2 linked regions of the Halorussus limi genome follow. The protein of the gene in region 2 binds, or shares a complex with, the protein of the main gene of each other region. Links are inferred from orthologs where the notes say so. Each region holds a gene or a part of one and is shown on either strand. Other genes may lie near its edges.

Region 1 (5,096 bases), 1.5 Mb from region 2 along the record:
GCCGAGCGAGTGACTGGAGAGTCGAACCGTCGAGTCGGGGCACCGGTACTTGTAGTCCACGAGGAACTGCGCGAGTTTCGCGCCGTTCTTCTGGGCGACGGTCTGGGCCTCGCCCCACCCGTAGTCCGCGCCGCCGCCGACGTCGTTGTCCCACGTGTAACCGACGACGGTGCCGCCGTACCCGGCGGCGGTGAGTTCGTCGCGGGCGTGCTTGCACTTCTCGCGGGCGGCCTGCTCGGCGTCCGACTCGCTGCTCTTCTTGTCCCAGCCGTGGATGAACACCGTCAGGTCGCCGACGCATCCGGTGTCGACGCCGGGCACGAGACCGTTGGTGTCGTAACTGGTCGCAGTCTCGCCCGAGACCAGCGTAGTACCGCTGTAGTGGTCGCGCGTCGAGACCAGCGGCACGTCGTAGGCCGCGGCGGACCCCGAGACCGACGAGAGCGGCGGCCCCGACGGTGGCTGTTGCGCTGTGCTTGAGGAATCTTCGTCGATTAACCGTCATCGTATTCACCGACGCGCCGGTTTTACTTAGTATTTTTTAATTAGTAATTAATATGTATAGTGCTGTCTGTCGAAAGGAGCTCCGATGAGCGTCCCGTCACCTGAAGAAATCGTCGATAGCATCGGCCATCGAGTCGTCGCGGTCCCGAACCCGACGGGCGTAGCAGGCCTCGCAGACCAGTCCCTGTTCGCCGACCGGCGCGCGGTCGTCGTCGCCCTCGTGGCCGAAGTAGTAGCCGCAGTCGGCACAGACGAGCAAGTCGTCGGCCGGTCCGAGCCACCCTCTGAGCGACCCGAAGGCGGCGTCGTCGGCCAGCAGGTCGTCGGGTGCGAGTTCGTCGGGCCAGTCGGGGTCGCGGGCGAGTCGGTCCTCGTGCATTTCGTTGACGTGGGCCGCACCTCGCTCGCGGGCGTCCTGCCGGGCCGCCTCGCAGTCCTCGCCGGTCACGCGGATGCGATACCCGCAGTGGACGCACTCGAAGCGGTGCTGGACCATTATGCCGACTCGGACGCTTCTGGTCGGTCCGGGTCCAGTACGGCCCCGTAGGCGAGTTCGTAGACCGTCGCCGTGGCCTTCGGAACCCAACACCCGCGTCGGTCCTGTCGGACGTAGTGAGCCTGCTCGGTTTCGCGTTCGGGCACGGCTTCGGCGACGAACACCCGGTCGCTCCCGGCGACCGATTCGAGGATTGCCTCCTCGGCCACCACCAGCGGAAGTCGGAACGCGACCTCTCGCGGGCCTGCGGGGAGCGCGGCCGCGAGCGCGTCGGCGTCGCGCCGGTCGAGGCCCGGGTCGGCGAGCAGGTCGGCGTATCGCTCGACGCGAATGCGTTCGACGGTCGTCGCACCGCCGTCGAGCGGGGCAGAACCGGAGTCAGTCATCGAGACCCACCCCGCGTTCGCCTCGTCGCGTTCGTCGGTTCCCCCTGACCGTCCATTCCGTATCGTTCGAGTCGATTCGATTGAGAGCCTACCATCGTGTCCTCCGACGACCGTCGCCGCGGGCACAGTCGGCACACCACCACGCGCCCGCCGTTCGACGGTCGTTACCCAATTGTTCACACGGAGAGGACTTAAAATCGTGCCACGTATGGCGAAAGTAAAACTACCGGACGAGAGCGACTCGGTGATTCGAGGCGAACGGACCCGTTGCGCCGGGGGCGAGACCGCAGTCCAGTCCTCGGGGTCCGACCGTGAACCAAACGGGTTTTAAGCCCCGTGGCCTTACACCACGGCAAGGTAGATATCTATGCAGATGCCACGACGCTTCAATACGTACTGCCCGCATTGCAAGGCTCACGAAGAACACGAGGTCCAGAAGGTCCGAACCGGTCGCTCGACCGGCATGAAGTGGGACCAGCGTAAGCAGCGCGAAGGCTCGAAGGGTATCGGGAACCGCGGTCGGTTCTCCAAAGTTCCCGGTGGGGACAAGCCCACGAAGAAGACCGACCTGAAGTACCGCTGCAGCGAGTGCGGCAAGGCCCACCTCCGCGAGGGATGGCGCGCCGGCCGACTCGAACTGGAGGACTAACCCATGGCAGGAAACTTTTACACGGTCCAGTGTCCGGACTGCGACAACGAACAGATCGTCTTCGGTAAGGCCGCGACTGAGGTCGCCTGCGCCGTCTGTGGCGCGACCCTCGCCCGCCCGACCGGCGGCGACGCCGAGTTCGAGGGCGAAGTGACCGACACCGTGGAGCGACGCTCCGCGAGCAGCGTACAGTCCGACGACAGCGTGGAAGCGCGATGAAATACAGCGGCTGGCCCGACACCGGCGAACTCGTCGTCGGCAAGATAGACGAAATCGAAGACTTCGGCGTCTTCGTGGACCTCTCGGAGTACGAGGACAAGCGCGGTCTCATCCACGTCAGCGAGGTCGCCAGCGGGTGGATCAAGAACATCCGCGACCACGTCAACGAGGGCCAGACGGTCGTCTGCAAGGTACTGGACGTGGACGAGGGTGCACAGCAGATCGACCTCTCGCTGAAAGACGTCAACGACCACCAGCGCTCCGAGAAGATTCAGGAGTGGAAGAACGAGCAGAAGGCCGACAACTGGATGGAACTGGCCTTCGGCGAGGACATGGGCGACGAGAAGTACTCGCAGGTCGCCAACGAACTCCTCGCCGAGTTCGGCGGTCTCTACGGCGGCTTCGAGCAGGCCGCGATTCACGGCCCCGAAGCGCTCGACGCCACAGGCCTCACCGACGAGGAAGTCGAGGCCATCGTGGACACCGCCCGCGAGAACGTCTCGGTGCCCTACGTCACGGTCACGGGCTACGTCGACCTCGAAAGCGCGTCGAGCGGCGGCGTGGACGACATCAAGGAGGCCCTGCAGGCCGCCGAGGGGAACGGCGACATCCCCGACGAAATCGACCTCGAAGTGACCTACGTCGGCGCGCCCGAGTACCGCATCCGGGTACAGGCGCCCAACTACAAGACGGCCGAGGACCAACTCAAGGAGAGCGCGGCCCGCGCCCAAGAGGCAATCGAATCGGTCGGCGGCACCGGGTCGTTCCACCGCGACCGGCAGACCGAAGAGGAACAGTAGGCCACTTATCCGATGAAATCGGATATCCTCGTCTGTTCGGCGTGGCGCGACGAACACCCGCGGCCGGTGTACACCCTTTCTACGACGTGTCCGGAGTGCGGAGCCGAGGCCGTCAACAGCGCGCCCGCTCCGTTCAACCCCGAGGACCCCCACGGCGAGTACCGACGGGCACTTAAGGAGCGCGCCCGCGAGTAAGCCACATGGACGAACTCGACATCGAGGCAGTCGCCGACCCCGACCTGCAGGACCCCGTCCTCGTCGAGGGGCTTCCGGGCGTCGGCCACGTCGGAAAACTGGCGGTCGAACACCTCCTCGAGGAGAAAGAGAGCGAGTTGGTGCGGCGGGTCTACTCCGAACACTTTCCGCCGCAGGTCAGCGTCGCCGACGACGGCACGACCGAACTCGCCTGCGCGGAGATCCACGCCGTCGAACTCGACGACCGAGACCTACTGGTGTTGACCGGCGACCACCAGGCCAGCGACAACACCGGCCACTACCGACTGACCGACGCGTTCCTCGACGTGGCCGCGGAGTTCGACGTCGAGACGGTGTACGCGCTGGGCGGCGTGCCAACGGGCGAACTCATGGACGAGTACGACGTTCTCGGCGCGGCCACCCACGAGGAGTTCGCCGAGGAGTTACGCGACGCGGGTGTCGAGTTCCGAGAGGACGAACCCGCGGGCGGCATCGTCGGCACGAGCGGTCTCTTGCTCGGTCTCGGCGAGCGCCGTGGCTTCCGCGCGACCTGTCTGATGGGCGAGACCAGCGGCTACCTCGTGGACCCGAAGAGCGCTCGCGCGGTCCTCGAAGTGCTGGAGGACGTGCTGGGCTTCGAGGTCAACTTCGACTCGCTGGAGGAACGGGCCGACGACATGGAGGACGTGGCGAACAAGATTCAGGAGATGGAGAACCAGCAGTCCGGGATGGCGACCGACGAGAATCTGCGATACATCGGCTGAACGACGCTTTTCTATCTGTCCGGTGCTGGACACAGTTTCTGTCCGAGCGCCGCCACCTTCAGAGTCCCAAGACCTGCTGTTTCTGCTCGGAGTAGGCGTGGTACGTCGCCGAGAGCGTGAACAGAACGAGGAAGTACCACGACCAGAATTCGACGCCGAACGACGAGACGAACAGGAGGTTCAGGCGGACCGCGAGGAGCGTGAGAAGGCCTAGCAGGCCGACCCCGAAGTAGTAGGTGGACCACGAGATGTCGTCCTCGGAGACGACCTCCATGTACACCTCGACCTCCTCGGCCCGGTCTCTGAGTTCGAGTTGCTGGTCGCGCTGGTCGTAGTCGACGATTTCGAGGTCGTCGAGTTTCGGGAGGTGAGTCTGGTGAAGCGAGACGTAGACGCTCTTGCGAACGTCGCGAGGCGGCGGCGACTCTCCTGTCTCGACGGAGGCGATGTGTTCGGCGAGCGTATCCACGTCTATCGGTCCGTCCGACTCTCGCAGATGCTGTATCGCGCGTCGGCGTCGGTCGTTCCGGAGGACGTTGTGAATCTCGCTGGGGTCGAGTTCGTCCTCGCGCTCCGGGGTCTGGTCCTGTACTGTCATTGGTCCGAGTAGCGATACCGACCTGACATACCGTTCGGTCTATCTAAGCCGACGGACATTAATGTTGCCATCGTTTCGATACCACCGCTCCGGAAATAACCGGCGGGAGATTCTTTATGATACGGCCCTAACGAATTTTCGTGTTGCCTGAATGGATGGTTGTCGGCCTCTGGCTGTCGGTCGGAATCGGGGTCGTCATCGGTGCCATCTTCGTCGCCGGAGCGCGACTCTACCCGACCAGGTCCTCGAACGCGACCTACACCACGGGCGAGGGCCGACGCCGCATCGAAATCCGCCAGTACCTCTCGACAATCGGCGAGGCGTTCGCCGAAGACCACTTCGTGGAAGGCCAGCACGTCGCCTTCTACCTGCCCGAGCGTGACGTGGCCATCACCTTCGACGCGCGGGCCTACTTCCGCATCGAGCGGTCGCCGACGTACGCGGTCCTCGTGGAACACGAGATGCCCGGCATGCATCTGGGCGAC
Region 2 (5,049 bases):
CGTAGCCTGTAAAAGGATTACGAACGACGCTACGACCTTTTCCAGCGGTCGGAAATCCGCCCCGGCGAATTTCCTCCCTCGCAAAAGCTCGACCAAAAACACGTCGTCACCCCCTCAGTCGCGCCGGAGGCGCTCCTTCGGGGATTCCTCGGTCCGCTCGCTCACGTTCGTTCGCGGGAGAGTAATCGGTGTTCGACCGCGGTCCGACGCTACGCCGCGTCCAGAATTTCGAACAGGGCGTCTGAATCGCCGTCCATTCGGCTCAGGAGGTCGCGCACCTCGGCCTTCGCTTCGTCGGTCACGTCGGCGAGGACCATCCCCTCGTCGGGTTGGCCGTAGACGACGCTCGCGCCCAGCGGCGCGGCCACGATTGCCGGGAGCGTCGCGAGGTCCTCCTCGCCGCTCACGACGAGGACGGTCGGTTCCGGGTCCGCGATGGCCGCTTTCAGTTCGCGGGCCAACTCGCCGGAGACGGCTCCCGCGGGGTTCTCGACGCGGACCTCCCGACTCTCGCCGCCGAGGCGCGCGACGCCCTCGGCGACTCGGTCCTCGACTTCCTCGCGCTTGGTCAGGCCGTCCACCACGGCCACGTCGGGTGCGACCCCGGCGCGTTCGAGGTGGTAGGTCACGACGTCGCCGACGGCGACGAGCGGTCCGTCGCCCGCCGCCGCCAGCAGGCGCTCGGCGTCGGTGAAAATGGGCCCCATCGGCTCCTTGAGTTCCCCGCGCATCTCCGCGGGGAGCGTGACGAGAACGCCCACGGTGGCCTACCGGACCTTCAGCGCGTACTTGCCCGGTTCGGTCACTTCCATCTCCTCGGCAATCTGGCTTTCGTCGGGGTGGGAGATGATGACGTAGCCTGCCCAGTCCTCGGTGAGACTGGTCGACCCGCAGATGGGGCAGGTGTCCTCGTCTGGTTCGACCACGGCGTGACATTCGCGACAGGCGAGGCGGTCACCGGCCATCGTTACTCACTCTCAGTGGTCGCTTGTCGCTTCTCGCGCTCCTCTTTGAGCCAACCGTGCTTGCCGAGACCGACCTGCTTGGCGGTAAGCCCGATTTTGCTCTCGCGCGGATTCCGTTCGTCGATGCTCTTGGTGACGATGCGCGCCCGCACCGAGTCGCCGACACCGAGCGTGCGGTTCGACTCGCGGGAGGCGAGCATCTGACCCTCTTCGTCGTAGGCGAGGTACTCGTCCGAAATCTGGGAGACGTGGAGCAGGCCGTCGACCGGCCCGATGCCGACGAAGGCACCGAAGTTGACCACTTCCACGATTTCCCCGTCCACGACTTCCTGCATCTGGGGGTCGAAGGTGACCGCGTCGAACTCCGCTTCGTAGTAGACGCCCGGTCGGTTCGGGAGTACCGCGCCGTCACCGATGTCGTGAACGTTCACGACGCTGACGACGCTCCCGACGTCTTCGTCCATTCGACCCTCCAACTTGTCCTGCAGGAGCTTCTTCACTAAGTTCGGCGTCACGTCCGCGAGGTGCTCTGGGGGGACCTCGACCGTATCCTTGAGTCTGACCCGTTTGTACATGCTAAGGTTTGCTGATTGCGAGTTTGTTCCGGCCCCTTATATGAATTACCGGTGTGCCCGCGTCGAGCAGGCGCTCCTTGAGGGGACCGTCGTTCGTGACGACGTAGTCGAACTCGGGGGCGAGTTCGACCAGTACGTCGTCTGCGTACGATGCTTCGTGTTCGACGATTCGACACCGCTCGGCCGCCAAGTCCTCGCCGACGCTGGCCGCGACGGCTTCCGCGCTCGCGCCGTCCGAGAGTTTCGAGAGTTCGTCGCGGACCGCTCGCGGGGCCGCGCACTCGAAATCTCCCAGCAGGCGCTCTAGCTCCTCGAAGACCCGCACGTCGCGTTCGACGGGCATCATGAGCGCGCTGGTGTCCATGGCGACCGTGGCGACCATCTATCCGCGGAGCGTGCCGACTCCGATGAGCCGCCAGCGAGCGCCGATGCGGCGGTTGATGGCGATTTGGGCACCCTCGGGCGCGCAGACGGGTCGCTTCAGCGTGACCTCGCACTCGCCCTCGCGGGCGCTGGTCACGGAACCGACCGTCGTCGCGGTACCGATGGTGAGCATCAGCGGTTCGCCGGTCGAGATGTCGTCGATGTCCTGGTCGTCGAGTCCGACGAGGCGTTCGAGCAGGTCCACTTCCATCGTGAACTGCTCCCACGTCGGCGGGAGCGTGCCGGGCGTTCCGGCGACCTGTCCCGCCAGCGCGTCGCCCTTCGTCAGGCTCGGGTCGAGACCCGTGCCGACGCCGAGCAGACCGCCGGGCGTCACTTCGTCGACCGTCTCGCCGCCCGCCTGAAGCGAACGCACGTCGGTCTCGATGGACTCCCAGCGGGTCTGACCGCCCTCGTCGACTTCGCGGCCGGGGCGAAGCTCTATCTCCGCGCCGTTCGTCAGTTTCCCTTCGACCAGACTGCCGCCGAGGACGCCGCCGACGAGTCCGTCCCACTCCGTGCCGGGACGGTTGATGTCGAAGCTACGTGCGACGTGCATCCGCGGGTCGGCGTCCGGGTCGCGGTCGGGCGTCGGAATCTCCTCTTCGACCGCCTGAATCAGGAGGTCGATGTTGACCTCCTGCTGGGCCGAGATGGGGACGACCGGCGCGTCTTCGGCGACGGTTCCCTCCACGAACTCCTGAATCTCCTCGTAGTTGCGCTCGGCCTGCTCGCGGTCGACGAGGTCTATCTTGTTCTGGGCGACGACGATGTTGTCGATGCCGATGATGTCGAGCGCCATCAGGTGTTCCTCGGTCTGTGCCTGCGGGACGGGGTCGGTCGCCGAGACGACCAGCACCGCGCCGTCCATGATGGCCGCGCCCGAGAGCATCGTCGCCATCAGCGTCTCGTGACCCGGTGCGTCCACGAACGAGACCGTCCGGAGCGGTTCGCTCTCGCTACCGTCCGGACACGTCTCGTCGACCGTGTACCGCTCCGGTTCGTCGAGGCCGGGACACTGCCGGAACGTGGCGTCTGCGTACCCGAGCCGGATGGAGATGCCACGTTTCATCTCCTCGGAGTGCTGGTCCGTCCATTCGCCGGAAAGCGCCTGCACGAGCGTCGTCTTTCCGTGGTCTACGTGACCGACCAGTCCGATGTTCACCTCCGGTTGGGCGTAATTTCCTGTCAAAGTTAACCTCCTGAAGTAATTCTACTGGAAGATTCGCCCCGAGCGAGTGATAAACCTACTGTTCTCGGTCGGGGTCGAGCGCGGGTGCGAACCCCTCTGTGCCGGTTCGGTCGCCGCGTGTCGGTCGATTCGCTTCCGCTCGGTCCGGTTGCCGAGTCGTTCCCGCCTCGTCGTTCAAGATTTCGGCGTCTCGTCGGGAGTACGAGAGGGTTCAACGTTCTGCCGTAGTCGAGTTCTCGGCGCGTGGGAAGTAGTATCTGGCGGGGCTACCGGTTCCGGGCCGGACGACAAAGGTTAGAAAAACTACAAAACTGCAGTCAAGGCAACACTTTAGCCGTATGCCGCCGCAACTCTTTCGTATGAGCGAGACGAGCGGGCCGAACGCGACGCTCGGAGACTGCGAGGACTGCGTGGCCCCGGCCGAGGCGTTCTCGGTCATCGCCAACGAGACGCGACTGTCGATTCTGGAGGCGCTCTGGAAGGCTCCCGAACGACCGGTGAGCTTCTCGGAGCTTCGACGCGACGTGGGGATGCGCGACAGCGCGCAGTTCAACTACCACCTCAAGCAACTCACAGACCACTTCGTCGTCCAGACCGACGACGGCTACGACTTCCGGCAGGCCGGGAAGAAGGTCGTCCGCGCGATTCTGGCCGGGTCGTTCAACGAGCATCCCGAGATGGGACCGTTCGAAGTCGAAGGAACGTGCGCGACCTGCGACGGAGGCCTGCAGGCGTACTACCACGACGAGATGCTGGTCATCGAGTGCGAGGAGTGCGAGAAGAACCACGGCTGTTACCCGTTCCCGCCCGGCGGACTGAACAACCGGTCGCGCGAGGAGATAATGGACGCGTTCAACCAGCGCGTGCGCCACCTCCACTGCCTCGCGGCGGACGGCGTCTGCCCGGAGTGCAACGGTCGGATGACGACGACGGTTACCCGCGACACGGAGGACTTCCTCGGACTGGAGGTCCGCGTGGACCACGAGTGCGAGCAGTGTCGCCACCAGCTGTACTCGGCGGTGGGTCTCTCGCTGCTCGACCAGTCGGACGTGGTGACGTTCCACCGCGAACACGGCGTCGACCTCTGTACGACGCCGTACTGGGACCTCGCGTGGTGCGTCAGCGACGAGCAGACGACCATCCTCTCGGAGGACCCGTGGCAGATTCTGGTCGAGATTCCGCTCGACGGCGAGGTGCTGTCGGTGACGCTCGACGGTGATTTGAACGTCCTCGAACTGGAACGCTCCTGTCGGTCGGCGTCCTCCGACGGGACGCAGGCGATTTCGGACTGAGCGACCGCGAGAGACGTAGTTCGCTCAGTTCTCGGCCAACCAGTCCGCGAACTTCGCCAGCGCCCGTCCGCGGTGAGAAATCGCGTTCTTGCGCTCGGTGCTCATCTCGGCCATAGTCGCGCCCTCGTGTTCGAAGATGGGGTCGTAGCCGAACCCGCCGTCGCCCCGCGGCGCGACGATGCGGCCCGGCACCGCGCCGTCGAACGTCTCGGCCGTCTCGCCGTCGTAGTAGGCGACGACGCATCGGAACCGCGCCCGGCGGTTGTCCTCCATCTCCGCGAGGTTCCAGACCCGCTCGACGCCCACGGTGTCCTCGACGTACGCGGAGTAGGGGCCGGGGAACCCGCCGAGCGCCTCCACGAACAGGCCCGCGTCGTCGACCAGCACGGGGTCTTCGCCGCCGGTCTCCTCGAAGGCCTCCTTCGCTCCGGCGACTGCGATGTCCGCGAGGTCGTCGCTCTGAATCTCGGTGTAGTCGTACTGTATCTGCTCCACGTCGTCGGTGAGGTACTCGCGGGCCTCTCGGACCTTGCCCGCGTTGCTCGTCACGAATCTGATCGTCATGAAGGGGTCTCCGTTGGTTCCGGGTGAGTGTGCGCGCA

The links. Proteins that work in one complex are often made in the same cells at the same time.
Region 1: the proteins of M0R89_RS04275 (region 2) and M0R89_RS12095 are in contact, whole or in part, in a crystal structure (PDB 3CW2), measured with the Saccharolobus solfataricus proteins. The link is inferred for Halorussus limi from one-to-one orthologs. Residues at the interface, in WP_009988771.1 of Saccharolobus solfataricus: Asp222, Lys225, Pro226, Gly227, Thr228, Gln229, Phe230, Asn231, Leu233, Lys234, Gly235, Leu259, Phe273, Thr274, Lys275, Tyr300, Leu301, Asp302, Pro303, Ser304, Leu305, Lys307; in WP_009989173.1 of Saccharolobus solfataricus: Val185, Arg186, Thr187, Asn188, Glu189, Pro190, Leu191, Gly192, Val193, Glu194, Ile196, Lys197, Ile200, Ser201, Leu204, Ile217, Lys218, Ile219, Tyr220, Thr221, Ile222, Gly223, Ala224, Pro225, Tyr227.

Annotation. Positions count from the first base shown.
Region 1 is NZ_CP096659.1:2,333,317-2,338,412, reverse strand. The notes cover bases 1,313-4,152. They hold M0R89_RS12095 (translation initiation factor IF-2 subunit alpha), read left to right. Parts: upstream 1,313-2,250; coding sequence 2,251-3,054; downstream 3,055-4,152. Other genes in these bases: M0R89_RS12080 (DUF7344 domain-containing protein), read right to left, coding at 4,072-4,152; M0R89_RS12085 (proteasome assembly chaperone family protein), read left to right, coding at 3,255-4,013; M0R89_RS12090 (RNA-protein complex protein Nop10), read left to right, coding at 3,067-3,249; M0R89_RS12100 (30S ribosomal protein S27e), read left to right, coding at 2,039-2,254; M0R89_RS12105 (50S ribosomal protein L44e), read left to right, coding at 1,754-2,035. Outside these bases: M0R89_RS12120 (hypothetical protein), read right to left, coding at 1-408; M0R89_RS12115 (hypothetical protein), read right to left, coding at 602-1,000; more of M0R89_RS12110, read right to left, coding at 1,000-1,312; more of M0R89_RS12080, read right to left, coding at 4,153-4,611; M0R89_RS12075 (J domain-containing protein), read left to right, coding at 4,767-5,096. UniProt on the Methanocaldococcus jannaschii protein: eIF-2 functions in the early steps of protein synthesis by forming a ternary complex with GTP and initiator tRNA.
Region 2 is NZ_CP096659.1:814,605-819,653, reverse strand. What follows is about bases 1,040-3,832. They hold M0R89_RS04275 (translation initiation factor IF-2 subunit gamma), read right to left. Parts: upstream 3,156-3,832; coding sequence 1,923-3,155; downstream 1,040-1,922. Other genes in these bases: M0R89_RS04270 (winged helix-turn-helix domain-containing protein), read left to right, coding at 3,515-3,832; M0R89_RS04280 (PIN domain-containing protein), read right to left, coding at 1,542-1,922; M0R89_RS04285 (DNA-directed RNA polymerase), read right to left, coding at 1,040-1,540. Outside these bases: M0R89_RS04295 (GTP-dependent dephospho-CoA kinase family protein), read right to left, coding at 210-731; transcription elongation factor subunit Spt4, read right to left, coding at 768-965; more of M0R89_RS04285, read right to left, coding at 968-1,039; more of M0R89_RS04270, read left to right, coding at 3,833-4,447; M0R89_RS04265 (XTP/dITP diphosphatase), read right to left, coding at 4,472-5,011. UniProt on the Methanocaldococcus jannaschii protein: eIF-2 functions in the early steps of protein synthesis by forming a ternary complex with GTP and initiator tRNA.